One region of the Desulfosporosinus sp. FKA genome, then DNA from elsewhere that is predicted to be linked to it. Evidence: a T-box and tRNA genes for the amino acid it is inferred to sense, from the RefSeq annotation. Region 1 holds a T-box; the other regions hold tRNA genes.
What was found. The T-box of region 1 lies ahead of thrS (threonine--tRNA ligase). A T-box ahead of a tRNA ligase gene usually reads a tRNA of that ligase, here a tRNA-Thr.

Region 2: it encodes a tRNA-Thr, which carries the amino acid that the T-box ahead of thrS (threonine--tRNA ligase) is inferred to sense. The anticodon was not compared.
Region 3: it encodes a tRNA-Thr, which carries the amino acid that the T-box ahead of thrS (threonine--tRNA ligase) is inferred to sense. The anticodon was not compared.
Region 4: it encodes a tRNA-Thr, which carries the amino acid that the T-box ahead of thrS (threonine--tRNA ligase) is inferred to sense. The anticodon was not compared.

The regions. Positions count from the first base shown of each region.
Region 1 covers NZ_NAHZ01000006.1:15,427-21,362, reverse strand. The annotation lists gene B5771_RS00470 (MgtC/SapB family protein) at 267-1,010, shown strand; gene B5771_RS00465 (putative sporulation protein YtxC) at 1,180-2,052, shown strand; T-box leader at 2,131-2,345, shown strand; gene thrS (threonine--tRNA ligase) at 2,396-4,324, shown strand; ribosomal protein L20 leader region at 4,406-4,536, shown strand; gene infC (translation initiation factor IF-3) at 4,563-5,078, shown strand; gene rpmI (50S ribosomal protein L35) at 5,100-5,297, shown strand; gene rplT (50S ribosomal protein L20) at 5,324-5,683, shown strand; gene B5771_RS00440 (RNA methyltransferase) at 5,872-5,936, shown strand, end outside.
Region 2 covers NZ_NAHZ01000027.1:134,580-140,515, forward strand. The annotation lists gene B5771_RS10345 (M20 family metallopeptidase) at 1-989, shown strand, start outside; gene B5771_RS10350 (DUF3311 domain-containing protein) at 1,002-1,196, shown strand; gene B5771_RS10355 (sodium:solute symporter) at 1,196-2,665, shown strand; tRNA gene B5771_RS10360 (tRNA-Thr) at 2,749-2,824, opposite strand; gene B5771_RS10365 (hypothetical protein) at 3,176-3,493, opposite strand; gene B5771_RS10370 (hypothetical protein) at 3,686-4,120, opposite strand; gene B5771_RS10375 (hypothetical protein) at 4,508-4,768, shown strand; gene B5771_RS10380 (ammonium transporter) at 5,007-5,936, shown strand, end outside.
Region 3 covers NZ_NAHZ01000027.1:68,695-74,630, forward strand. The annotation lists gene B5771_RS09960 (ribonuclease III domain-containing protein) at 1-367, shown strand, start outside; gene thyX (FAD-dependent thymidylate synthase) at 392-1,072, shown strand; gene rlmB (23S rRNA (guanosine(2251)-2'-O)-methyltransferase RlmB) at 1,069-1,818, shown strand; gene sigH (RNA polymerase sporulation sigma factor SigH) at 2,157-2,807, shown strand; tRNA gene B5771_RS09980 (tRNA-Thr) at 2,904-2,979, shown strand; gene rpmG (50S ribosomal protein L33) at 3,149-3,298, shown strand; gene secE (preprotein translocase subunit SecE) at 3,382-3,603, shown strand; gene nusG (transcription termination/antitermination protein NusG) at 3,646-4,173, shown strand; gene rplK (50S ribosomal protein L11) at 4,208-4,636, shown strand; gene rplA (50S ribosomal protein L1) at 4,686-5,378, shown strand; ribosomal protein L10 leader region at 5,417-5,547, shown strand; gene rplJ (50S ribosomal protein L10) at 5,572-5,936, shown strand, end outside.
Region 4 covers NZ_NAHZ01000027.1:126,572-132,507, forward strand. The annotation lists gene murC (UDP-N-acetylmuramate--L-alanine ligase) at 1-773, opposite strand, end outside; gene B5771_RS10310 (cytochrome b/b6 domain-containing protein) at 863-1,519, opposite strand; gene B5771_RS10315 (nickel-dependent hydrogenase large subunit) at 1,595-2,941, opposite strand; gene B5771_RS10320 (hydrogenase small subunit) at 2,993-4,126, opposite strand; tRNA gene B5771_RS10325 (tRNA-Thr) at 4,361-4,435, shown strand; gene B5771_RS10330 (GNAT family N-acetyltransferase) at 4,870-5,316, shown strand; gene B5771_RS10335 (GNAT family N-acetyltransferase) at 5,498-5,936, shown strand, end outside.

The DNA.
Region 1 (5,936 bases):
AATCAAAATATTAAAATATTTTATAAGATTAAAGGAATTTGACCTATTGTAACGAATATTTGATTTGAGAAATCATAATAGAAGTAATAGCAAAGTAATAGATGTGATCTATTCCCTGATGGGAATATAAAAGATTTGAGTTAGGATTTGGAGTCATACTTTAATGTAATCTGTTTTAGTGTAATAGGATGAGGTGTCACCCTTGAATCATTAATTTATGATATTAAGTGATAAATATTACAATCACAGCAAGGATGTGAAAAACAGTGCATATTACGGACTATGAAATTGCTTTAAGGTTATTGCTGGCTTGTATTTTTGGAGGAATTGTCGGTCTTGAACGAGAACGAAATGATAGTTCAGCAGGATTTAGAACTCATATTTTAGTAAGCTTAGGCTCAGCGTTGATTATGATTTTATCAATGTACGGCTTTACAAATTTTACATCAGTTAACAAAGATCCTGCTCGCTTGGCTGCGCAAGTTGTCTCAGGGATTGGTTTCTTAGGAGCTGGTACGATCTTGCGAGACAAGACATCGATCAGAGGTTTGACAACCGCAGCATCTCTATGGGTTGTCTCAGCCATTGGCTTGGCAACTGGAGCCGGGTTCTATTTTTCGGCTACATTGGTCACCTTCTTGGTGTTTATTACTCTAGAGCGCATAGTAGAAAATTATTTTTTTAGAAATAGTGCGTCACTTAAGGTTGTTGCTGTTAATGGAACGTGCAGAGTTAAAGAGATTAACAGAGTAATTGAGTCTCACAACATTGTTCCGCAAAATATCACTATGATTCTGCAAAAAGAAGAACAAAATAAAACGGTTATACTGTTTAAATTGAGAACTCCTTTTCGCAAACTCGACATGGAAAAATTGATTGAAGATATTAACGAAATTGACGGGATTTATTCTGCAGAGCAAGAATTTAGCGATGATAGAGACTCTATCCGCTCTCTTTTTCCACGTAAAAAATCAGTGCCCCAGAAGGATAGTGACAATTGCTCAATGTAATGTAAACTGAGGAAACGGTTAAACGAGAATAGAAATGTAATAAATTGGAAATAGTATGGAATGTCCAAACTACCTTTTGAAAATATTTATTTTTTAAAGGTATTAACAGATTGGCCCAATCGAAATATGGCTTCATTAGAGTCATATACTCTAATATGGAGGGGTGCCAGTGGAACATTCCGTGCAGTTAGGTACGCAAAGATACCATGACAGTATATGTAAGTCCTTAAGGGAATTGAGTAAACGTGAACGTCTCCCTTTACAGATTATTGAGCAGCAACACGGAAAGCGTTGGCTAATTCACTGTAAGTTTCTTGCCTCGTCTCTTGCGGGGACTGAAAATGAAGAAATGGTCCAGAAAATCCAGCGATATTATTTAGCAAATGCCTTAGCGGAAACGATCTTGCTTCACTGGGAGAAAGAACATGTACGGGGAATCCTGAAAAAAAATAAATATTTAATTGATGATAAGGGTCAAGAGATCCTAAATAAAGCACTGGAATATTTGAATAAAGGTTTGGGTCAAGATCGTGCTTATCGCATAAACCGTAAGACAAAGCTTGTAACTCAAATTTTAAGTTGTCTTAATCAGTCTTTGATTTTCGATCTTGAAGGTTTTCTAAGTTTTCGCGCTCAGGAATATAAGCATGATGTCAGCAAAGCTGTGGAGTTTGCTATCGAAGAGTACATAGTGGAAAAGGAATATCTGGAATTTATTCAGCTCCTGAAACATTTTGTCGACACCCAGACACCGCAATTAGAGAGCCTGCATGTAGGAATGACTTCGAAAGGTGAGTTCCATCTTTATAATGAGGACGGTGAGGATATAACCGGCGACTACCTGGAAGATTATCAACTGGATAATTTACATGAGTTAGGTTATGAAGACCTCTTGGTAAGTTCGCTTATCGCAGTAGCTCCAAGACAGATCACGTTGCACATTCGTTATAATGGGTATAAAGATACTTTACAGACCATAAGGCAAGTTTTTGGAGATAGAGTTCGTGATTGCAGCGGCTGTTCTTTATGTAAGGATTTTTGACAAATGAGCATGGTTTTTGTATAATAAATCTATTGATTTGGGTATATTAGTGTCATAAACTTTTTCTAAAGTAATTACTTTAAATCGCTGAAAGGGAGAGTATCCTGATCTTAAGTGTTAGAGAAGGAATGCCGCGGCTGTAAGCATTTCTCACAAAGGTTCAGGTGAAGACCACCCTTGAGTGCAGGGCTGAAATGAGTAAGCTTTGTCGTTTCCCGCGTTAAGGGTAATCGAGTGGAAGGAGATATCCTTTCAGTTGGGTGGAACCACGGGAGTAAGCTCTCGTCCCTAGTTGGGGCGAGAGCTTTTTTGCGTTTATCGAAATTTTATAGGAGTGATAGCAATGATTCAAGTAACTTTAAAAGATGGTTCAATACGTGAGGTTGAACAAGGAACGACTATAGCAGAGTTGGCTGCTGCTATCTCGCGTGGTTTAGCTAAAGCAGCTGTTGCTGGAAAAGTAAATGACAAATTAAAAGATCTTTCTTATCCTCTCATGGAGAATGCGGCAGTAGAGATCATCACACTGGACAGCGAAGAGGGATTGGAGGTTCTTCGACATTCAACATCTCACCTAATGGCCCAAGCTGTGGAAAATTTGTTTCCCGGAACAAAGTTGGGGATAGGACCAGCTATTGCCAAAGGCTTCTATTATGATTTCGATTCTGAGCATGTGTTTACTCCTGAGGATCTCGAGAAAATCGAGAAAGAAATGAAACGCCTGGCTAAGGAAAACTACACGTATCAGCGTAAGGAAGTATCGCGCACTGAGGCTTTGGACTACTTTAAAAAACTTGGTGAAAATTATAAAGTTGAACTGATTGAAGGACTTCCCGAAGATGCTACTATTTCCATGTATACTCAGGGAAATTTTACAGATCTTTGTGCGGGTCCCCACATCCCATCAACCTCAATCATTAAAGCAATTAAACTCATGAGTTTGGCAGGTGCCTATTGGCGTGGTAATGAGAAAAATAAGATGTTGCAGCGTATTTACGGTACAGTCTTTGCTAAAGCAGCTGATCTTGAAGATTATCTATTCAAATTGGAAGAGGCCAAACGCCGTGATCATCGTAAGTTGGGCTTAGAGCTTGACCTTTTCAGCCTTCACGATGAAGGCCCTGGATTCCCCTTCTTCCATCCTAAAGGAATGGTTTTGCGCAATGCTCTTGAGGACTTCTGGAGACAAGAACATCGCAAGCGAGGTTATCAAGAAATTAAGACCCCGATTATTCTCAATCGTTCTCTCTGGGAACAATCCGGTCACTGGGATCATTATAAAGAAAACATGTATTTTACGAAGATTGATGATCAGGATTTTGCAGTTAAGCCTATGAACTGTCCGGGCGGTATGATTATGTACCGAACTAAATTGCGTAGTTATCGGGATTTGCCGCTGCGGGTTGGAGAATTGGGACTCGTTCATCGCCATGAGCTATCGGGTGCCCTCCATGGTTTGCTGCGGGTTAGAAACTTCACTCAAGATGATGCCCACATCTTTATGCTTCCGTCACAGATTAAGGAGGAACTTCTAGGGGTTATTGAACTAGTAGACACCTTCTACAAAGTGTTCGGTTTTGAATATCATGTAGAGCTGTCCACCCGTCCTGAAGATTCTATGGGTTCAGATGAGGATTGGGAAGCTGCAACTCGGGCGCTTCAAGAGGCCCTGGAGGAAAGAGGCTTGGATTACAAGATCAATGAAGGCGATGGAGCTTTTTATGGGCCGAAGATTGATTTTCACGTTAAAGACTGTCTGGATAGGACTTGGCAGTGTGGTACCATACAGCTTGATTTCCAAATGCCGGAGAAATTCGACCTAACTTATGTCGGCGAGGACGGACAAAAACATCGCCCAGTTATGATTCATCGCGTGATCTATGGGAGTATTGAACGGTTCATAGCACTTTTGACTGAACATTATGCTGGAGCTTTTCCAACCTGGCTAGCACCTGTTCAGGTTCGTATTTTGCCGATCAGTGAGCGGCATCAGGGCTATGCCAAAGCATTAGCTGCCCGTTTCAATGAATTAGATATAAGAGTTGAAACGGATGAGCGTAAAGAGAAAGTTGGCTATAAAATCCGTGAGGCTCAAACTGAAAAGATTCCTTATACCTTGGTTGTTGGAGATCAAGAAGCCGAGTCGGATACCGTTGCTGTACGTCGTTACGGTCAAGGGGATGCCGGAGAGAAAATGACTGTAGATGAGTTTGTTACTCTTATCCAAGATGATATAAAAAATAAGAAGCTCTTAACAGCTCTGGCTCAGTGAACTCGTTCAGCTAAAGCTGAACATCGGGGCTTAAAAACCGGATAAAAGTTGACAAAGTTTGAGAGTTGATATAAAATATTCGTTGTCAAGTAGAAGCCATCCGCTTCTCACCTTACGGCTAAAGTCGGTAAGGTATCTTCTGGGCTTGGGCTTAATACGTGCTCATGATTGTTTAGAAGACGGGTGGTATTCATCCGTCTTTTTCTATTGTGCTAAGTTTTAATGGGGGTGGTTTCTTATTAGCAAGGACTTAAGACTCAATGACGAAATCCGGGTTAGGGAGGTCCGTCTTGTTGGGGAAGAAGGAGAACAACTTGGAATTATGGCGGTTCGAGATGCCTTGAACCTAGCAGTCGAGAAGTCTTTAGATCTCGTAGAGATCGCACCGACGGCGAAGCCGCCGGTCTGCAAACTAATGGATTATGGCAAGTATAAGTATGAGCAAGCGAAGAAAGACAAGGAAGCTCGTAAAAAGCAAAAGAGCATGGAAATTAAGGAAGTCAAGCTGCGTCCCAATATTGAGGATCATGACTTTGAAACCAAGGCTCGTAATGCTCAGCGATTTCTAAGCGAAGGGGATAAAGTGAAGGTTACGATTATGTTCCGGGGGCGGGAAGTCACTCACCCTGAACTAGGAAGAACCCTTTGTCTCAGACTTGCAGAATTCTGTAAAGCGGAGTCTAGCATAGAGCGTGATCCTAAACTTGAGGGCCGCAATATGATTATGATTTTGGCTTCTGTTAAACATGACTAATACCGAGAGGGGGATACTCAAATGCCTAAAATGAAAACTCACCGTGGTGCGGCTAAGCGCTTCAAGAAAACTGGAACAGGTAAAGTTGTCCGTATGCACGGCTTTACAAGTCACATTCTGGAGAAGAAGTCTCAGAAAAGAAAACGGAATTTACGCAAATCAGCGGTTATGAACCAATCTGATGTCAAGAGAATTAAAAACTTGATTGTTTATCTATAACGCTGCACTAAAAGGAGGTTTTTGGGATGGCCCGTGTTAAAAAAGGCATGACGAAACATCATAGACATAAAAAGATCTTAAAATTGGCGAAGGGTTATCGCGGAGGGAAAAGTAAACTTTACCGCCCCGCGAATGAACAAGTTTTAAAATCCTTAGCCTATTCTTATGCTCATAGAAAAGACAACAAAGCAAACTTCCGTAAGCTTTGGATTGCCAGAATCAATGCAGCTGCACGTATGAATGGTATTTCCTACAGCCGCTTGATGAATGGTTTGAAGAAGGCTGGGGTAACAGTTAACCGTAAGATGCTGGCAGAACTGGCAATTAGCGATGCAGCAGCATTTACTGAAATTGCAAATGTCGCTAAAGTTCAAATTAACGGCTAATTACCAAGTGAAGAGGATGCGCGAGCATCCTCTTTTTATAAATGCGTCGGTACGCAGTATAAGCTCGTTTTATCTCATTCTGATTTCGTTTCCTTCAGCGCAAACGAAATTATAAAGGGCTCTGCCAATGGATAGACTATATCTATATCTATCTCTGGAGCTGGTCCCTAGGCCTTGGAGGTGGAAAGGTGCTGGAATCCTTACAAAATGAACAGGTTAAATTCATCGCCTCTTTGCAGCGGCGTAAAGTCCG
Region 2 (5,936 bases), on a different contig from region 1:
GACTTATTGGAGCTAAACCCGGTAAAGTTATAGCAATAAGGGCAGATATGGATGCCTTGCCTGTCCAGGAACAAAATACCTTTGAATTTTCATCTCAGAATCCCGGAGTTATGCATGCCTGTGGCCATGACGCTCATACGGCAATGCTCCTGGGGACGGCTAAGATCCTCAGTGGATTAAAGGATGAAATTCAAGGTGAGGTTCGCTTCTTATTTCAACACGCTGAAGAACTCTTCCCAGGCGGGGGATCGGAAATGGTCGCTGCCGGCGTAATGAAAGGTGTAGACCAAGTCATCGGAGCACATGTTTGGTCACAGCTGGAAGCGGGCAAAATCGGGATAGCTTATGGTCCTATGATGGCCGCCCCCGATACATTTCATATAACTATTAAGGGAAAAGGAGGTCACGCAGGTGCTCCTCATACATCGGTTGATTCAATAGTTATTGGAGCACAGGTAGTGACCAATCTCCAACATATTGTTGCCCGTAATATTGATCCGCTGGATAGTGCAGTTATCTCAATTGGGAAATTTGTTGCGGGAACCACGGATAATGTAATTCCCGATAGTGCAGAAATCGTAGGTACTATTCGGACGCTATCGCTTGAAAACCGTGACTTGGTCCCACGTTTAATGGAGCAAGTTGTTAAAGGAGTAACTGAAGCTCATGGAGCTGAGTATGAATTTAAACTTGTGAAGGGTTACCAACCTGTCATTAATGATGTAGGCCTTACTCGCATTATGGAGGAAACAATCCGAGAAGTTTTGGGTGATCAAGTCCTCGAAACTGTGCGTCCAACTATGATAGCAGAAGATTTTTCAGCATATCAGCATGAAGTTCCCGGCAGCTTTATTTTTATTGGCGCCGGTAATGCGGAAAAAGGAATAACTTATCCGCACCATCATCCGCGTTTTACTATCGATGAAGATATCTTGGTGATGGGGGTAAAACTCTTTACTAATGCAGCATTTAAATTATTAAAAGTTTAGGGGGGCACTATTATGAATTTTCGCTGGTTGGCAATAATACCGTTTATTTTCATGCTTTGCAGTATGCCTTTTGTAAATAGAGTAACTCCTTATGTCTTAGGCATGCCGTTTATCCTTTTTTGGATTGTCTTATCTGTAGTGGTAACCTCTATTATTATGGGACTCATTTATAAACTTGATCCAATTAATCACGGAGGTGATAAATAATGAACTCAGCCTTATTAATAATTTTCGCCTTTCTGCTCTTCTCCCTATATTTAGGTATACGAGCCAAGAAAGGAAAACAAATGGATCTGGAACAATGGACTGTGGGAGGACGCGGTTTCGGTGCCATGATTATCTTTATTCTTATGGCTGGAGAAATTTATACAACCTTTACCTTTCTTGGCGGCAGCGGATGGGCCTATGGCAAAGGAGGTCCTACATTCTACATCTTGTGTTATGGTACTTTGGCCTATGTTATTTCCTATTGGATGCTGCCAGCAGTTTGGAAATATGCCAAAGATCACAATTTGATGTCCCAATCAGACTTTTTTGTTACGAAATATAAAAGCCCTGCGCTGGGTGTTCTAGTCTCATTAGTAGGAGTTATTGCTCTCGTTCCGTATTTAGTCCTTCAGCTTACAGGTCTGGGAAACATTGTCTCGGAAGCCTCTTATGGATCTGTTTCTCCTACCCTAGCCATTTGGATTGGAGTTATCGTCGTTACCATTTATGTTATGGTTTCAGGTATTCATGGCTCGGCTTGGACCGCAGTCGTTAAGGACTCCATGATTCTTCTGCTCGTTCTTTTTATGGGGATTTATCTTCCTTACCATTATTACGGTGGATTCCAATCGATGTTTATGGCCATTGATAAAGCAAAACCGGGATTTTTAGCTTTACCTTCTAAAGGACTAAGTGTATCTTGGTTTATCTCAACAGTTCTCTTAACGGCTTTGGGCTTTTACATGTGGCCTCATTTCTTTGCAGCTATCTATTCAGCCAAAAGCGAGAAGGAGTTTCGTAAAAATGCGATATTCTTACCTCTATATCAATTAGTCTTGCTTTTTGTCTTTTTTGTGGGGTTTGTCGCTGTTTTACAAGTTCCCGGTCTCAAAAATGGAGATCTGTCACTTTTAAGGCTTTCTAAAATTGCCTTTCCTACGTGGTTCGTCGGGATAATTGGTTCAGCAGGCCTTCTTACTGCTATCGTTCCTGGCTCAATGATTCTCATGGCTTCTGCCACCTTAATTGCCAAAAATATCTATAAAGTATTTGTTCCTTCCACGACTGACCAGCAAGTTGCCAAAATGGCTAAATATTTAGTCCCTATCATAGCTCTTGTTGCAGTTTACTTCACTTTGCAAGGCGGAAAAACAATTGTAACTCTGCTTCTAATGGGTTATAGCCTGGTCACTCAACTATTTCCGGCCTTTATCTTTAGTTTAATGAAGAACAACTTTGTTACTAAGCAAGGCGCCTTTGCAGGTATACTCGTAGGCGTTCTGACTGTTAGTATTGTTACGGCTTCTAATATTACCGTTGGTACGATTTTCCCCTCGCTCCCGCAAGCGGTTAAAGATCTTAATGTGGGTATCATTGCCCTTGTTGTTAATATCGTTGTTATGGCGATCGTTAGCCTTGCTACCCATGGCTTAAATGTTAACGAAAGCAACGTTCAGCATGCAAAATAGAAGACTCTAAGATTATCGGCTACGCCCTCAGAAAAACGGCATCAAAAAAGGCGCTTATTACAAGCGCCTTTAATCTATATAGCTGGAGCCGATGGCAGGACTCGAACCTGTAACCTGCTGATTACAAATCAGCTGCTCTACCAATTGAGCTACATCGGCATATGTATTGAGACGAATGTTATTTTATCAAGATTTAGAGTGATTGTCAATGACTTTTGACAGAGATTTAACACAAGCTGCTGCCAATTTTTTTCTTTAGGACATTGACGTCACTATTTTCGCCAAAAAGACCCTCATCAAAGTCGATGAGGGCTGACTTGAGATAAGATAATTATGACGCTGTCCAAGGACTGGCTTAATTAAGCGCATTAGATCTTATGCCATTTTGTTACGTCATGTTACTAAATAAAAAGAAAAAGATAAATATATTTCACTTAAAACGCCCCCTAAGTATAGATGGCCTTATTCTATCTTAGGGGGGCTGTTGTTCACTCAAGGAGGCAGCAGAAACTATTTTGGTAAGACTTTATCTTGGTGGGAAGTATACTCAACTATTTTATGACATCTGTCAAATTCAACGAAAATACTCGGCGAATTTACGATAATTACTGAAAATAGTTGCATCCATTCTGGGGAGACTTCCTTAAAGGCTATGGCCCCGTTAAACAGAATTACTGCCCAAATTATTTTGTGATTTCTAACAATAAACAAACTGTCTTCGACAAATCCTAGACCGCCTTGAGGGCATGGAACACAGTTACAATTGGGCCTGCATTTTCGAATTGAATCATGAATATCCTGGAAAAGCTCTAATTCTTGCTCATCCAATTTTCTTTCCTCCTTTGTTTATTTAAAGGCTACATCTTGTCCCTTATATCTTTAGTGTATTCCATTATTTTCAAGTTGTTCGTAGTTTTAAGGGATCTTTTTGCAAACAAAGAAATCCCATTTCCAGCTTTAAGAAATGGGGGGAAACTTCATTATTTGTGAGTCAATCTGAATCTTACCTCACGCTTGTCGTTACTTGGATAAATCGCTAAGAATCTTATTAATATTATTATTATATTGAGTATCAATTTGCTGTTGAATGCTATTTTCGGCGTTTTGGATTAATTGTTGTTTTTGAGAATCCATTTGAGATTTATAGGATTGAATTTGATTTCTCAAATCGTTTTGCTTCTGTGCAGCATAATTCGATGTGAATTGAGAAAGGGTGTTAGTCACATCTTGCAGATATTGATTATTATAATTCTGAAGATCCTGCTCCGATTGATTAGTAGTATCATTCAAAGAGCCCGTAGCGGATTGAACGTTCGGAGAGACTAAGGCGGTAATTTTTGAAGTTACATTTTGAACCAAAGCAGTTAGAAAACTCGGGTTATCTGCAAGTGCTACACCAGCGGATACGACAACCATGAGAGCCGTCGTAATAGCAATTTTCTTTAAAGATAGCAATTCTCTTCATCTCCTTTTTATTATAATTACCTCATTAAATTACAGTAAAAAGGCTAGTTATTCAAGAAGATGTTAGTGGACATAGCACCAAGACTTACCAATAGAGATTTAAAACGTGAGTTTAAAAATATATTTTTGAATTATCGGCAATTTGTTTTTGTCATTAAGAAAATATTTGAATTAAATCACATAATTTTACCCTGTTATCCCATGCTTTGTGTGATTTAAAGATTAAAAATTTAAGAGCTTAAAGGCGTTGGTAATTTAATGAGTAAAATTATAGCAAAAAGATCAGGACAAACTGTGAACACTTAATGGGCGGGGTGCATAAGTTGAACTAAGAGAACGATGGCGATGGGATATAAAGCGAGGCACGGGGGAGTTGCGATGGGGGATGCTGAAATTCAGGCTCTCAAAGAAGATATTACGGAGATAAAAGGTGATGTCAAAGAAGTCAAAGATGCTGTTGCTCGCTTACATCTGCTTATGGTCGAAAACTATGTGACTAGAAAAGAGTTTGAGGCCTATAAGGAGCAGGAAATAAAAAGTCGTCGGTGGTGGGCAACCTTTGTAATTGGGGCTGCGACAGTTGCAATGACAATTATCGATGCGGTTAATCATTTTTTTAGCAGACTGATGACCAAGTGAATAAAAATATGGACCCCGCGGCAAGATAGCTGCCTGTATACAATATTAAGTATTAAAATAGCTAGACAGTTATAGAGAACGAAGTTATAATTGTAATACAGTTTTGTCGTTAGAAGTGAGCAAAGAGGCTCTAAAACGGCGTTCTTAGTGACGCCGTTTTAGAGCCTCTTTGCCATTACAGGCACATTAATTTAATTTTTTATGCAGGGAAGTAAATTTTAGGCAGGAGGCATAAATGATGACTCTTAACTCCGGGGATATCGCATTTGTTTTTTTATCGACCATCTTAGTATTTTTAATGACTCCAGGATTGGCGTTGTTTTATGGAGGGATGGTCAGAAAACGAAATGTTCTTTCAATAATGATGCAAAGTTTTGCCGCAATAGGACTGGTTACCGTTGTCTGGGTCGTATTTGGGTATTCCTTAGCCTTCGGTCCTGATCATGGGCATATTATTGGAGGCTTGGACTGGTTTGCTTTAAAAAATGTGGGGCTTACCCCTAACCCTGATTATGCACCTTCGATCCCGCATTTATTGTTCTTTATGTTTCAGTTAATGTTTGCCATTATTACTCCAGCGGTTGTCAGTGGCGCTACTGCAGAAAGAATGCGTTTCCCCGCTTTTCTCTTATTCATGTTCTTTTGGAGTACGTTCGTTTATATTCCTCTGGCCCATTGGGTTTGGGGAGTAGGGGGTTGGATGAGGAATCTCGGCGTCATGGACTTTGCCGGCGGAACAGTCGTAGAAATGGCGTCGGGAGTATCTGGTTTGGTTGCAGCCCTAATTATTGGAAAACGGCTGAAGGTTGGGTACGAGTTTAATATTCCCCATAACATGCCTAATGTTCTCTTGGGGGGAGGTTTATTGTGGTTCGGCTGGTTTGGTTTTAACGCCGGAGGGGCCATGGGTGCCAATGGACTGGCTGTTTTGGCATTGGTCACAACCCAAATAGCAGGAGCAGCCGGAATGATCGGCTGGGCGCTCTTGGAATGGTTCCATCGCCGTCAAATTACAGTTTTTGGAGCAATCAGCGGTATTATTGCGGCTTTAGTTGCTATTACGCCTGCTGCAGGATTTGTATCGACTGGGAGTTCTCTGCTGATTGGATTTGTCGCGGGAGGGGTTTGCTATTTAGGTGTTAGTGTACTTAAGGATAAGTTAGGTTAC
Region 3 (5,936 bases), on a different contig from region 1:
TTTGGGAGACGCTGTCTATGAATTATGGGTTCGAACCCATTTGCTGGAGTTAGGGAATGAAAAAGTTAAGGAACTTCACAAACAAGCAATTAGTTATGTTCGGGCGGGGGCTCAAGCGAAGGTTTTACAAGCCCTTTTTCCGGAACTTGATGATGTTGAGCGGAAGGTTGTTTTGCGTGGGCGAAATGCTAAAGGCGGGTACCCGAAAAATGTTGACGTTGTAACCTATCGTTATGCTACAGCCTTTGAAAGTTTAGTTGGATATTGGCAATTAAGCGGACAAGCTCAACGTATGCAATGGGCCTTTAATCAAGTCGATGGGGTTATCAGCAAGGGACCGGACAAAATCGATTTTGAAGAAGAATGATAAAGAGGAAAGAAGGCTGTCGAGATGAGAGTGGATCTAATTCAATACACGCCAGATCCGGAAAAAGTGGTGGCTGCTGCTGCTCGTTTGTGTTATTCGGCAGATCCTGTGCCTGAACTTTTGGATCGCTTAGAAGATGAGACGGTGGCGCGCTTTGTGCGAAAACTGCGTGATATGGGACATTTATCGCCCTTTGAACATGTGTGTTTTCAGTTTTCAATCGACGGTGTCTCGCGGGTCTTATCCCATCAATTAGTGCGTCATAGAATCGCTAGTTATTCTCAGCGCTCTCAGCGTTATGTCAAAGAGAATGGTTTCGAATATGTCGTTCCCCCCAGCATTCAGCGCAGCCCTGAGGCTATGGAGCGTTTTGCAAAGGTTATGACAAACCTTCAAGAAGAATATCTAGCCCTTCAGGCTATGGTGCCTGCAGAAGATGCTCGTTTTGTTCTGCCCAACGCCTGTACCACCTCTTTAATGGCGACCTTTAACGCTCGCTCGTTATTAAATTTCTTTGAACATCGAACCTGCATGAGGGCACAATGGGAAATTCGCGCTCTGGCAGAGAAAATGCTGGAACTGGTACGGGTCGCAGCTCCAAACCTTTTCAGCGAGGCGGGGCCAACCTGTGTGACTCAGGGAGTGTGTCATCAGGGCGCTTATAGCTGCGGAAGATTACAAACCCTTAAAGGAAAGAAGACGTGAACAAGTTGAACGATGAAATCGTTTATGGTAAAAATCCGGTTATTGAACTGCTGAGGAGCGGTAAACCTGTCAATAAAGTACTTATGGTTTCGGAGAATACGAGCGAGAGGAATCATGAAATCCTTTCTCTCCTGCAGGAACGGAACATTCCCTACCAGTTTGTAAAACGACAGGTTCTTGACCGCTTAGTGCAGAAGGAAAGTCATCAAGGTATTTTGGCTTATATTGCGGCAAGAGAATATGCCGAAGTTGAGGACATTTTGGCACTGGCTGAAGAACGGCAGGAAGATCCCTTTATCTTGATGCTGGACGAAATTGAAGATCCGCATAATCTGGGGGCCTTGCTGAGAACCGCTGATGCTGTGGGGGCCCATGGAGTTATTATTCCGAAACGCCGCAGTGTTTCTTTGACTGGAACTGTTGCTAAAACATCGGCCGGAGCAGTTGAGTATGTTCTGGTCGCTCGTGTAAGTAATTTAGTCCAAACCATTAAGGATTTAAAAAAGAGAGGCTGCTGGGTGTCCGGAGCGGAAGCCGGAGGAGGTCATGTATTTACAGCAGATCTCACAGGCCCGCGAGTTATCGTCATTGGCAGTGAAGGCAAGGGGATCAGCCGTCTCTTAAGGGAGAATTGCGACGAGATTGTCAGTTTGCCTATGAAAGGCAGAGTAACTTCGCTTAACGCCAGTGTCGCAGGATCCGTGATGCTCTATGAGGTCTTGAGACAAAGATCTATGAAGCAATAAACCAGAGACGTTGTAGGAATGTGAAATTGTTAAGCTAAAGCTGAACATCGAAACTTCAGTGGGGGGCGGAGTCTCCCATCGAAGAAAGTACGATTGGATAAAAATTAGACTTGAAAGATTGGGCGTCACTGGTTATGATACTTCTAAAAGAGTCGCTTTCACCCAATATTGAACTTCGGACTTTGAATATCAGGTCTCAAATGACGCCTATGCGACAGAACAACCAAAACTTCGCCTTGACGCTTTTCTTAGGGGTCGGGTATAATGAGAATGTTCCCGTGGACAAGGGCTAGGCGAGATTGCGTCTTCTTCATGACGACATTGTAGGGGGGATCAACTTGACTTTTCAAGCCCAACCAGAACTACCAGAGTGCGAAATCATCGACATTATCGTAGATGAAGAGATGGTTGAGCTTGCCAAGGAAGGCGACGCTACAGCACTAGAGTATCTAATCAACAAATATAAGAACTTCGTTCGGGCAAAGGCTCGTTCCTATTTTCTCATAGGTGCGGACCGCGAAGATATTATTCAAGAAGGAATGATTGGACTCTATAAGGCCATAAGAGACTTTCGCGGCGATAAGCTCTCATCGTTCAGGGCATTTGCGGAGTTATGTATAACCCGCCAGATTATTACTGCTATTAAAACAGCTACAAGGCAGAAACACATTCCCCTTAACTCGTATGTCTCACTCAATAAGCCGATATATGACGAAGATTCTGATCGGACGCTGCTTGATGTTATCTCTGGGACTCGTATTACGGATCCGGAGGAACTGATCATCAGCCGTGAGGAATTCGATGACATTGAGGAAAAGATGGGTGAGATTCTCAGTTCCTTAGAATGGAAGGTACTGATGTCTTACTTGGAAGGGAAGTCCTACCAGGAAATTGCTGTTGACTTGAAAAGACATGTGAAATCAATCGATAACGCGTTGCAGAGAGTGAAGAGGAAACTTGAACGTTATCTTGAACGTCGGGATGGGTGATTTTACATAAATTCCTGGAAAGAAAATGCTTGCATTTTTTTATAAAAAGTGCTAGATTATATGAGTGCCCCTCAACAAGAGAGGTACTAACAAAATGCCAACGTAGCTCAATTGGTAGAGCAGCTGATTTGTAATCAGCAGGTTGCGGGTTCGAGTCCCATCGTTGGCTCCATTTATTTTGAAGTTAAAAGGCAGCATTGCTGTCTTTTGTTTTATCCACAAAGTACGCTGACCATGTTGCTTCATCCCGTATTTTCTTGACAGGGTAATTATCTTGTGATACAGTACTTGAGTAATGGAATAAATGCAGCGTCCTACTGTTGTCTGGGAGGTGTTCGTGAGTGCGTGTGGGCATTATTTTAGCGTGTACGGATTGCAAGCACCGTAACTATGCTACGATGAAGAATAAGAAGAATAATCCTGATCGTTTAGAAGTCCAAAAGTATTGTAAGTTCTGCAAAAGCCATACTCTCCATAAAGAAACCAAATAATTTTTTTGTGACGTTTTAAACTGTACGCCAGGAAGCGTTGTCACAATGTCGAGGACACCGATGTCGTTTAAGGATGTGAAGCGATGGGCGCGTTAAAAAAACCAGCTAATACTCAGAAGCAAGCGGATAAGACGAAAGACTACTTTCGCGGAGTTCTGAGTGAATTAAAAAAAGTTCACTGGCCAAGCCGTAAGCAATTGCTTGCCTATACGGGTGTAGTATTTGTCGCGGTGGGGATTGTTTCTGTTCTCATGTGGGCTGTGGACGGCGGTTTAAGTATTGCCTTAACCAAGCTAGTGCCCTAAACTGCGAGTTTCTGCGGCAGTGTCTGAGGAGGTCCCTGAGAAATGGCTAAAGACTGGTTCGTAATTCATACGTACTCGGGTTATGAAAATAAAGTTAAAATGAATCTCGAAAAACGCGTAGAATCCATGAATATGGAGGAGAAGATCTTTCGCGTTCTTGTTCCCATGGAAGACGAGGTTGAGTTCAAAAATGGGAAGGAAAAAGTAACGAAGCGTAAGGTTTATCCGGGATATGTTCTTGTTGAAATGGAAATGACCGATGACTCTTGGTATGTTGTTCGCAATACGCCGGGGGTAACAGGTTTTGTGGGTACGGGAACTAAACCGATTCCGCTCCTTGAGCAAGAAGTTGTTCAGATTCTCCAGCAAATGGGGATGGATGATCTGCGTGCTAAAATTGATTTCGAGGTTAATCAAACTGTCCAGGTTATAGCTGGGCCGTTTAAAGACTTTGTAGGAGTGGTCCGAGAAATACTCCCCGATAAGGGCAAGTTGCGTGTGGAAGTATCGATGTTTGGAAGAGAGACGCCTGTGGAATTAGATTTCGGACAGGTTCAAAAACTCGACTAAAATAGGGATTATTCTATCAAGGAGGTGTTAAACTATGGCAAAGAAAGTAATTGGTATGGTCAAATTAGCAATCACTGCAGGTAAAGCTACACCGGCACCTCCGGTTGGTCCGGCTCTTGGTCAACATGGGGTCAATATTATGGCCTTCTGTAAAGAGTACAATGAGCGCACAAAGGATCAAGCTGGGCTTATTATTCCGGTGGAAATTACGGTCTATGAAGATCGCTCCTTTACCTTTATTACCAAGACTCCGCCTGCTTCTGTTCTGCTTAAAAAGATGACCAATATTAATTCCGGTTCATCTGAACCCAATCGCAAGAAGGTTGCCACGATCCCGAAATCCAAAGTTCGCGAAATTGCGGATATTAAGATGAAAGATCTGAATGCAGCAAGTATAGAGGCAGCAATGCGGATGGTTGAAGGTACAGCCCGAAGCATGGGCATTGATGTTGTTGAAGGCTAAGATGAATTGTGGGAGGGTTTAGCCCGCATAACCACAAGGAGGTAAAAGAATGGCTAAGGTTGGAAAAAGATATCAAGAGGCCGTAAAGACCTTTGATCGCACAGGATATTTCGAACCCCTTGAAGCATTAACGCTCGTGAAGGCTAATGCCAAAGCAAAATTCGATGAGACGATCGAAGTTGCTTTTAAATTAGGAATTGACACTCGTCATGCAGACCAACAAATTCGCGGTGCTCTTGTGCTGCCTAATGGAACAGGAAAAACTCGTTCTGTTTTGGTTTTCGCCAAGGGAGATAAAGCGAAAGAGGCAGAAGCTGCAGGCGCAGATTTTGTGGGCGCTGAAGACATGATCGCGAAGATCGATCAAGGCTGGTTCGGATTTGATGTTGTAGTAGCTACTCCGGATATGATGGGAATGGTCGGACGATTAGGCCGTGTACTTGGACCTAAAGGCTTAATGCCGAACCCTAAGACAGGAACCGTTACCCCGGATGTAACTCGTGCCATCAAGGAAATCAAAGCTGGTAAGATTGAATATCGTGCCGAAAAGGCTGGAATTATCCATGCTCCCATTGGCAAAGCATCTTTCAGTGCAGAGCAGCTGTTAGAGAACTATCGTACGTTAGGGGAAACCATCGCTAAAGCAAAACCTGCTGCTGCTAAAGGTCAATATATCCGCAGCATAACGGTTAGTTCGACTATGGGCCCTGGCGTAAGAATCAATCCGGTTAAGGCTCTCTAAAGTTCTCTTGACAGTATTCTACAATGAGGGTACACTTATCAGGAATTAAATATCCGCTGTAGATAGCAGGTGCCGTTAGGCTTAATTTCCTGCCGAGGTTGGAACACGTGCCGAAAGATATACTTGGCATTCTTAACCTCTGCAGCTGCGGAGGTTTTTTGCTGAGTTGCCCTATAGGAAGGAGGTACACAGAATGCCTAATATCGAGGAAAAAAGCCAGGTTGTCTCAGAGATTAAAGAGAAGTTTCAACAATCTTCAGGGGTTGTTTTAGCTGATTACCGCGGGCTAACAGTAGCTCAGGTGACCCAATTACGGGCACAGCTTCGTCAAGCTGGCGTGGAGTATAAGGTGTTGAAAAACACCCTTGTACGTCGAGCGGCTCAAGAAGTAGGTGTCGAAGGACTTGAGTCCTATTTAGAAGGACCAACAGCGCTTGCTTTCAGCAAAGATCCTGTTGCTCCTGCTAAAATCTTATTGGACTTTGCCAAAGCAAATAAGCTTAAGAGCTTTGCCATTAAAGCTGGAGTTTTAGAGGGCAAAGTTATCGGACCTGACGG
Region 4 (5,936 bases), on a different contig from region 1:
TTTAGCATAATTTTCATAGAACTTTGCTCATCGCGGAAGAGAATTTCCGTAGCACGAACATCCGCGGCCTCGGAAAGGCCAAAGGTAGTAATAGGCGCAGATCCGTGGATCGCCTGACGATTTGGGTCCTCAGCCCATAGATAAATATGACCGTGTTCAGGTACTTTCTGGGCGAGTTCGGCAAAAGCGGAGATGACGTCAGCGAGGTCTTGGAAATAATCCGGGTGATCAAATTCTATATTTGTTATTATCAGATGCTCGGGTGAATAGTTAAGAAAGTGGCGTCGATATTCACAGGACTCTGCCACAAAAAATTCACCTGTTCCCGAATGGGCGTTGCCACCGATGCTGGGAACATCGCTGCCCACAACAATCGTCGGATCGAAGTCGGCATTAAGCATAACCATACCCAACATGGCAGTTGTCGTCGTCTTGCCATGAGTTCCAGCGACCGAAATGCCGCGCTTTTTGGAAAGCAATCGTCCGAGAAATTGAGGATAGGTCATAACAGGAATATTTAGCTCTAAAGCACGAGCGATTTCCGGATGTTGATTCGTATAGGCGGCTGAAGCAACAACTAAATCAGCCTTTTCCACATTACTGGGAGAAAAGCCTAAAACAGGAATTTTGGCGCGTTTTAAAACACTATCTGTAAAAAAACTCTCTTCTACATCTGAACCAGAGATGGTAGCCCCTTCGATTCGAGCGCTAATTTGAGCTAAAGCGCTCATACCTGTTCCTTTTATGCCAACAAAATGAATATGCAATCCCAAAATAGATCGTCCCTTCTATGTATAACTCTATCTTTCATTATACCCAAACTTATACGAAAAGGTATCATAAATATACAAGGAAAAATATTCTAACTTTTTTTAGGAGGCGGTTTTCGTTCATAACCTGAAACCATAGCCTGAAGATGACTAAGGTTCTCTGTCATACTAAGGTAGATGTGCAGGGGAATCGTTGCCAGAAAGTAAATGGTGATCATAAATTTTATCCACCTAAGACGCTGGAAACCGCCCACTAATCTCCATACCCAAATGAGATGCTCTCCTTGCCAATAGGAAGATAAGCCGAGAAGACTTGCTATCAGGAAAAGGAGGAGCCATGAAGAATAGACAAGACTTTGCCCGCTGTTATATTTGCGATTAGGGGGAGGAGCGGTGCGCAGGAACAGGTAGTAAGCTAAAAGCTTAGGAAATAGTTTAAGATCACGTAATTTAGGAATAAGCGATTGATCGCGCCGGAGAATTGCATCTGCACAGCGCAAGGCCACAAATCCAAGCGCGAACCAACTTGATATTACATGAATTTTAAACATATCGCCATAGGAAACTGCAAAAAATTTTGCCGGCTTATGCAATTCCAAACCGCTTAACAGAATTCCAGTCAGACTGAGAGCAAATCCCCAATGAAAAATCCTGACCCATAGAGGTTGGAAAAGGATAATTTCGCCCTCTACGTTTCCTTGTTGAAGTTCTTTGAAAAATGGTTTCCTTAAATTATTTTTTTTCTTCATGCTGTTAAACATGCCCCTAACCGTACTAACCGTACCCTTTACTCGCCCTGAGATTTAACTGGCAAAGTAAAGTCCTCATTCAATTCGTAAAGCCTGAATACGTTCACCGTCGATAAGATGAACACTACAGGAAAAGCAGGGATCGAAAGAACGGATGATCCTGCCGGCTTCTTTGAGATCTTCTGATTGAACCTTCAAACCAAGCAGTGAGGATTCTCCTACGCTGCGAGTGCCTGATTCGTCCCGGGCTCCAAAATTAAAGGCAGAAGGAGTAATAATTTGATAATGCTGCACGCGTCCTTTTTTCACGCTAAGCCAATGGCCTAAGACTCCACGCATAACTTCGTGGAGACCAACAGCGCTTCCAGAATCAGAGCCTATTTTTCGGTTAAGAGTCTCTGCTCCAGGTTCCAGACGATTAAGCCATCCTAACGTTGCTTCGGCAAGTTTTTTGATTTCATAAGAGCGAGCCCATATCCGTGCTAATGCTCCGTGACCGATGACTTTTTCTTGATTGATGATCGCCCGTGCTAAAGGACCAACTTCCATGGGTTGGCCGCGATAGCGCGGAGATTTGACCCAGGTGTATCCTTTAGGTTGGCTGTGATCAGGAATTGTATCCTCTTCTGAGGGATGAAGCGGCCCATGAGGTTTATACCAGGCTCTGGTTACATCTTCAGTAATGTATCTTTGATTGAAGCTTTCTCTCTTATCCTGAAGAATGATCCCTTGGGGAAACAGCGCTGCTCCCTCAGGATTCAGAAATCCCCCCACCGACATATAATTTCCTACTCCTTCTCCCAAATCCACGTAATCAGGATAGCGTTTAATAATTAAGTCCACACCCGGCAGGAGTGTATTCTCGACAAAGCTTAAGATTTCCATCATATATCCACGATAGCGATTGACCTTGTCGGCGTCTACTTCCATGCTGGCTCCTCCAGGAACGATTCCATGGCCGTGTGGTGCTTTTCCTCCAAAAACGGCAAATGCAGCATGAGCGGCTCGGGAAATTTCCAGAGCTTTAAAATAATGTTCGGTAAGAGAATCATTTTCTTGTTTGGATACACGTAGGTCGGATTCTGAATGGGGAATAAAGGGAGCAAGGTCAGGACCGCGGAAATAATCCGGCAAGGCGTATAAGTAGAGGTGGCGAATGTGGTTCTGAATGACATCACTGGCTAAGATCAAGTTGCGGACTAAATGACCATTAGGCGGAACTTGCATTCCCAATGCTTGTTCCACAGCCAAGGAGGCGGTGATGGCGTGAGCAGAAGAACAAATGCCACAGATACGTTGTGTGTAATAGGGCATATCCATGGGGGAGCGGCCAATTAAGATTTGCTCAAATCCTCTGTAGAGGGTATCAGAAATGTAAGCATCTTTGATTACCCCATTTTCTAACCAAGCTTCCAATAACATAGGATTATGAATACGAGTTACAGGAAAGATGACCTTCTTTTCCAGTATTGGTCACTCCTTTTTGGCGTTTTTCTTGACCCGATAGGTGTGGAAGGTTTTAACCTTAGTGAGGGAAAAACGATGCTTCCCCCGAACTGTCGACTTGAGAAGATTTCTTTGAATTCTCCCCTTATACAGGGAAGCTGCTGCATGACCAATAATTGCTGCCGAAGTAAAACCTAATACTCCCAGGGCAACAGAATCGGTCGCAATCTTTGTTCCACCAGGTAAAGGAATGTCAGGAGAGTGAACGGTAAATGGTGACATAAGATCAGGATAGCCAGGTTCTGTACAGCCAATACACGGAGTATTGCAGCCTATAGGCCAATTTAAGCGATCGTTCCAGCGGCGAATTGGACAATCAGCATAGGTGACAGGCCCTTTGCATCCCACTCGGTAAAGGCATTCTTTCTGCCCAATGTCTGTAGCAAAGATTCCCTGGTCATAATAGGATCTTCTTGGACAGCGATTATGAATGGTTTCTCCGTAAAACATCTTTGGCCGTCCGTACTTTTCGAGCTCCGGTTCGCCATATAAGGCCAGGTGAAGTAAGGTCCCCATGATCCAATCCGGGTGAGCGGGGCAGCCTGAGACATTGATAACCCTTCTCTCGGGTAAGACATCTTGTACTCCTGTTGATCGAGTCGGATTAGGATAACCGGCAACAGGTCCCCCAAAGGCGGCGCAGCTGCCTATAGCTACAACGTACTTAGCTTTGAGGCCGATGCGGCGAACCAGGTCTATTCCCGTAATGAGCTTGCCTTGTTCATAGGCGACATGGTCGTAATGCCCAGAATCACTGTGAATCATTGATCCCTGGACGATTAGAATATATTCGTTGGGCAGTTTAGAATAGGTATCTAGAAGAACTTGGTAGACAGCACTTCCTTGAGCCTGATTCATGCTCCAATCGTAACGCCAATCGAGAATGTTTGAAAGAATATCGGAGAACGTGGGGGTCCAAATATTATCGAAGGAGATACTATCTCCCGTACATGTGCCTGTTTCGATCATAATAACCGGTAACTTCTTTTTAATATCACCTGCTGCAATTGCTCGAGAAAGGTGAGGGGTAATTAGTTGATAAAAATTCCCTAAAATTGCTCCTTTAACGATTAATTTTAGAAACTCACGACGATCCAGTATGACACACCCCCTGAGAGGGTATTATTTCCCAAAAAATAGTAATTAACTCAAAAGCGAAGAAATTGTTGGAGTGAATAAAAGGCATACATCAATAAGGGTAGTATTGCAGTGACTAAGTTAATAAGCAAATGAAACAGCTCGAATACAATTTTAGAATATAGTTTCTCGAATATATTATAAAAAAATATTTGACGAAACGGCGAAAATAGGGTAATATAACTCTCGTCCGTAATTGCCGATGTGGCTCAGAGGTAGAGCAGCTCACTCGTAATGAGCAGGTCGTCGGTTCGATTCCGACCATCGGCTCCAGTAGAACTTAGACACCGCAAGTGATTGCGGGGTTTTTGTTTTATACATTTGATGCATAAAACTTAGCTTTGGGGACATTTTGGGGACAGATGAGATAAAGGTGAGATAAAATTTAACCTAAACAAACCTAAAATCACTAAATAACCCATCCGGGTAAAACCGCTGCCATTAACTTGATAAAGGTTTCGGGGTCGCTCCCAGCATGGGAGCGTGGATTGAAATTATTTGACATTTGACCAATTATGCGCAAAGAACGCCTTAACTGAAAGGCGTTCTTTGTTTAATACGGGGAAGGAATTTGCCCCAAAACATGGAAGTTGGTTAATATGACTTGTCAAAATGTTCGTTATCGTATTCGATAAGTAAAATAAAGGTAAATTCCCCATGATAGCGAATGATTTCAAGCATAAAATGGAAAAGTGGAGGGTGATAGCGTGCTAATACGCAATATGGAAGAGAAAGATTTAAATGACGTGGCTATTTTATATGAGTCATTAATTGAGCCGAAAAATAATAGAAAAAACATGATAGAAAAATTTTCCTCAATGAGAAGTAATTATAATTATATTTTAATAGTGGCGGAAGAGGATGGAAAAATTGTTGGTACTGTAATGGGCATAGTCTGTCTTACTATGGTGTCAAATTTCAATTCCTTTTTGGTAATAGAAGCCTTAATTGTAGATAAGGAATATCGAGGACATGGTATAAGTAAACAAATGTTATTAGATTTGGAAGATAGAGCTAAAGGGTTAGGATGTAGATATATTATCCTGGTGTCAGGAAAGCAAAGAAAGGAAGCTCACAAATTGTATGAGGCTCTTGGATATGGAGAAGATGAAGCTAAAGGATTTAGAAAGTTCATCAATGACAAAACGTCTTAATCGGTTCAATAAATAATAGCATCAGCATTCTTAGTGAAAATACTAGTGCTATTGTCAATACATTCATTTTGGACTCTAATTGTGCGAACCTTCGCTAAAGACGAATTATGTGCAAAGAACGTCTAAATCGAAAGGCGTTCTTTGTGTTGCAGGTTTTTTCTGTAGTTGGGAGTAAGAGTAAATGAACATAAGATTAGCTTCTCAGGAGGACGACATTGGTATTACAAATATTTTGATGACTATGATAAGTGAATCTGAATCTAAAGAAGTAGCTCAGAGAGTTGTCCGAGAAATCCTGACTTTGCCAAAATATATCTCATTAGTTTACGTAAACAAAGGTATTCAGGGGTTTGGTACATTACAGTTCGAACCTTATGAAGGGGCTAATGGTGTGGCCGAGATAGTCTGGCTAGGAGTTCGTTGGCAGGAGAGAAGACAAGGAATAGGCGCGTCCCTTGTCAAGGAGATAGAGCAGCTCGCTATAAACAAAGGTATTCGAAAAGTATATATAAAAACAAACTCAGAAAACATTACTTCTAATTGTTTTTGGATAACACAGCGTTACAAGTTCGAAGCACGAATGCTAGACTTTGGTTCAGCCGGGGTTGATTACTATATGC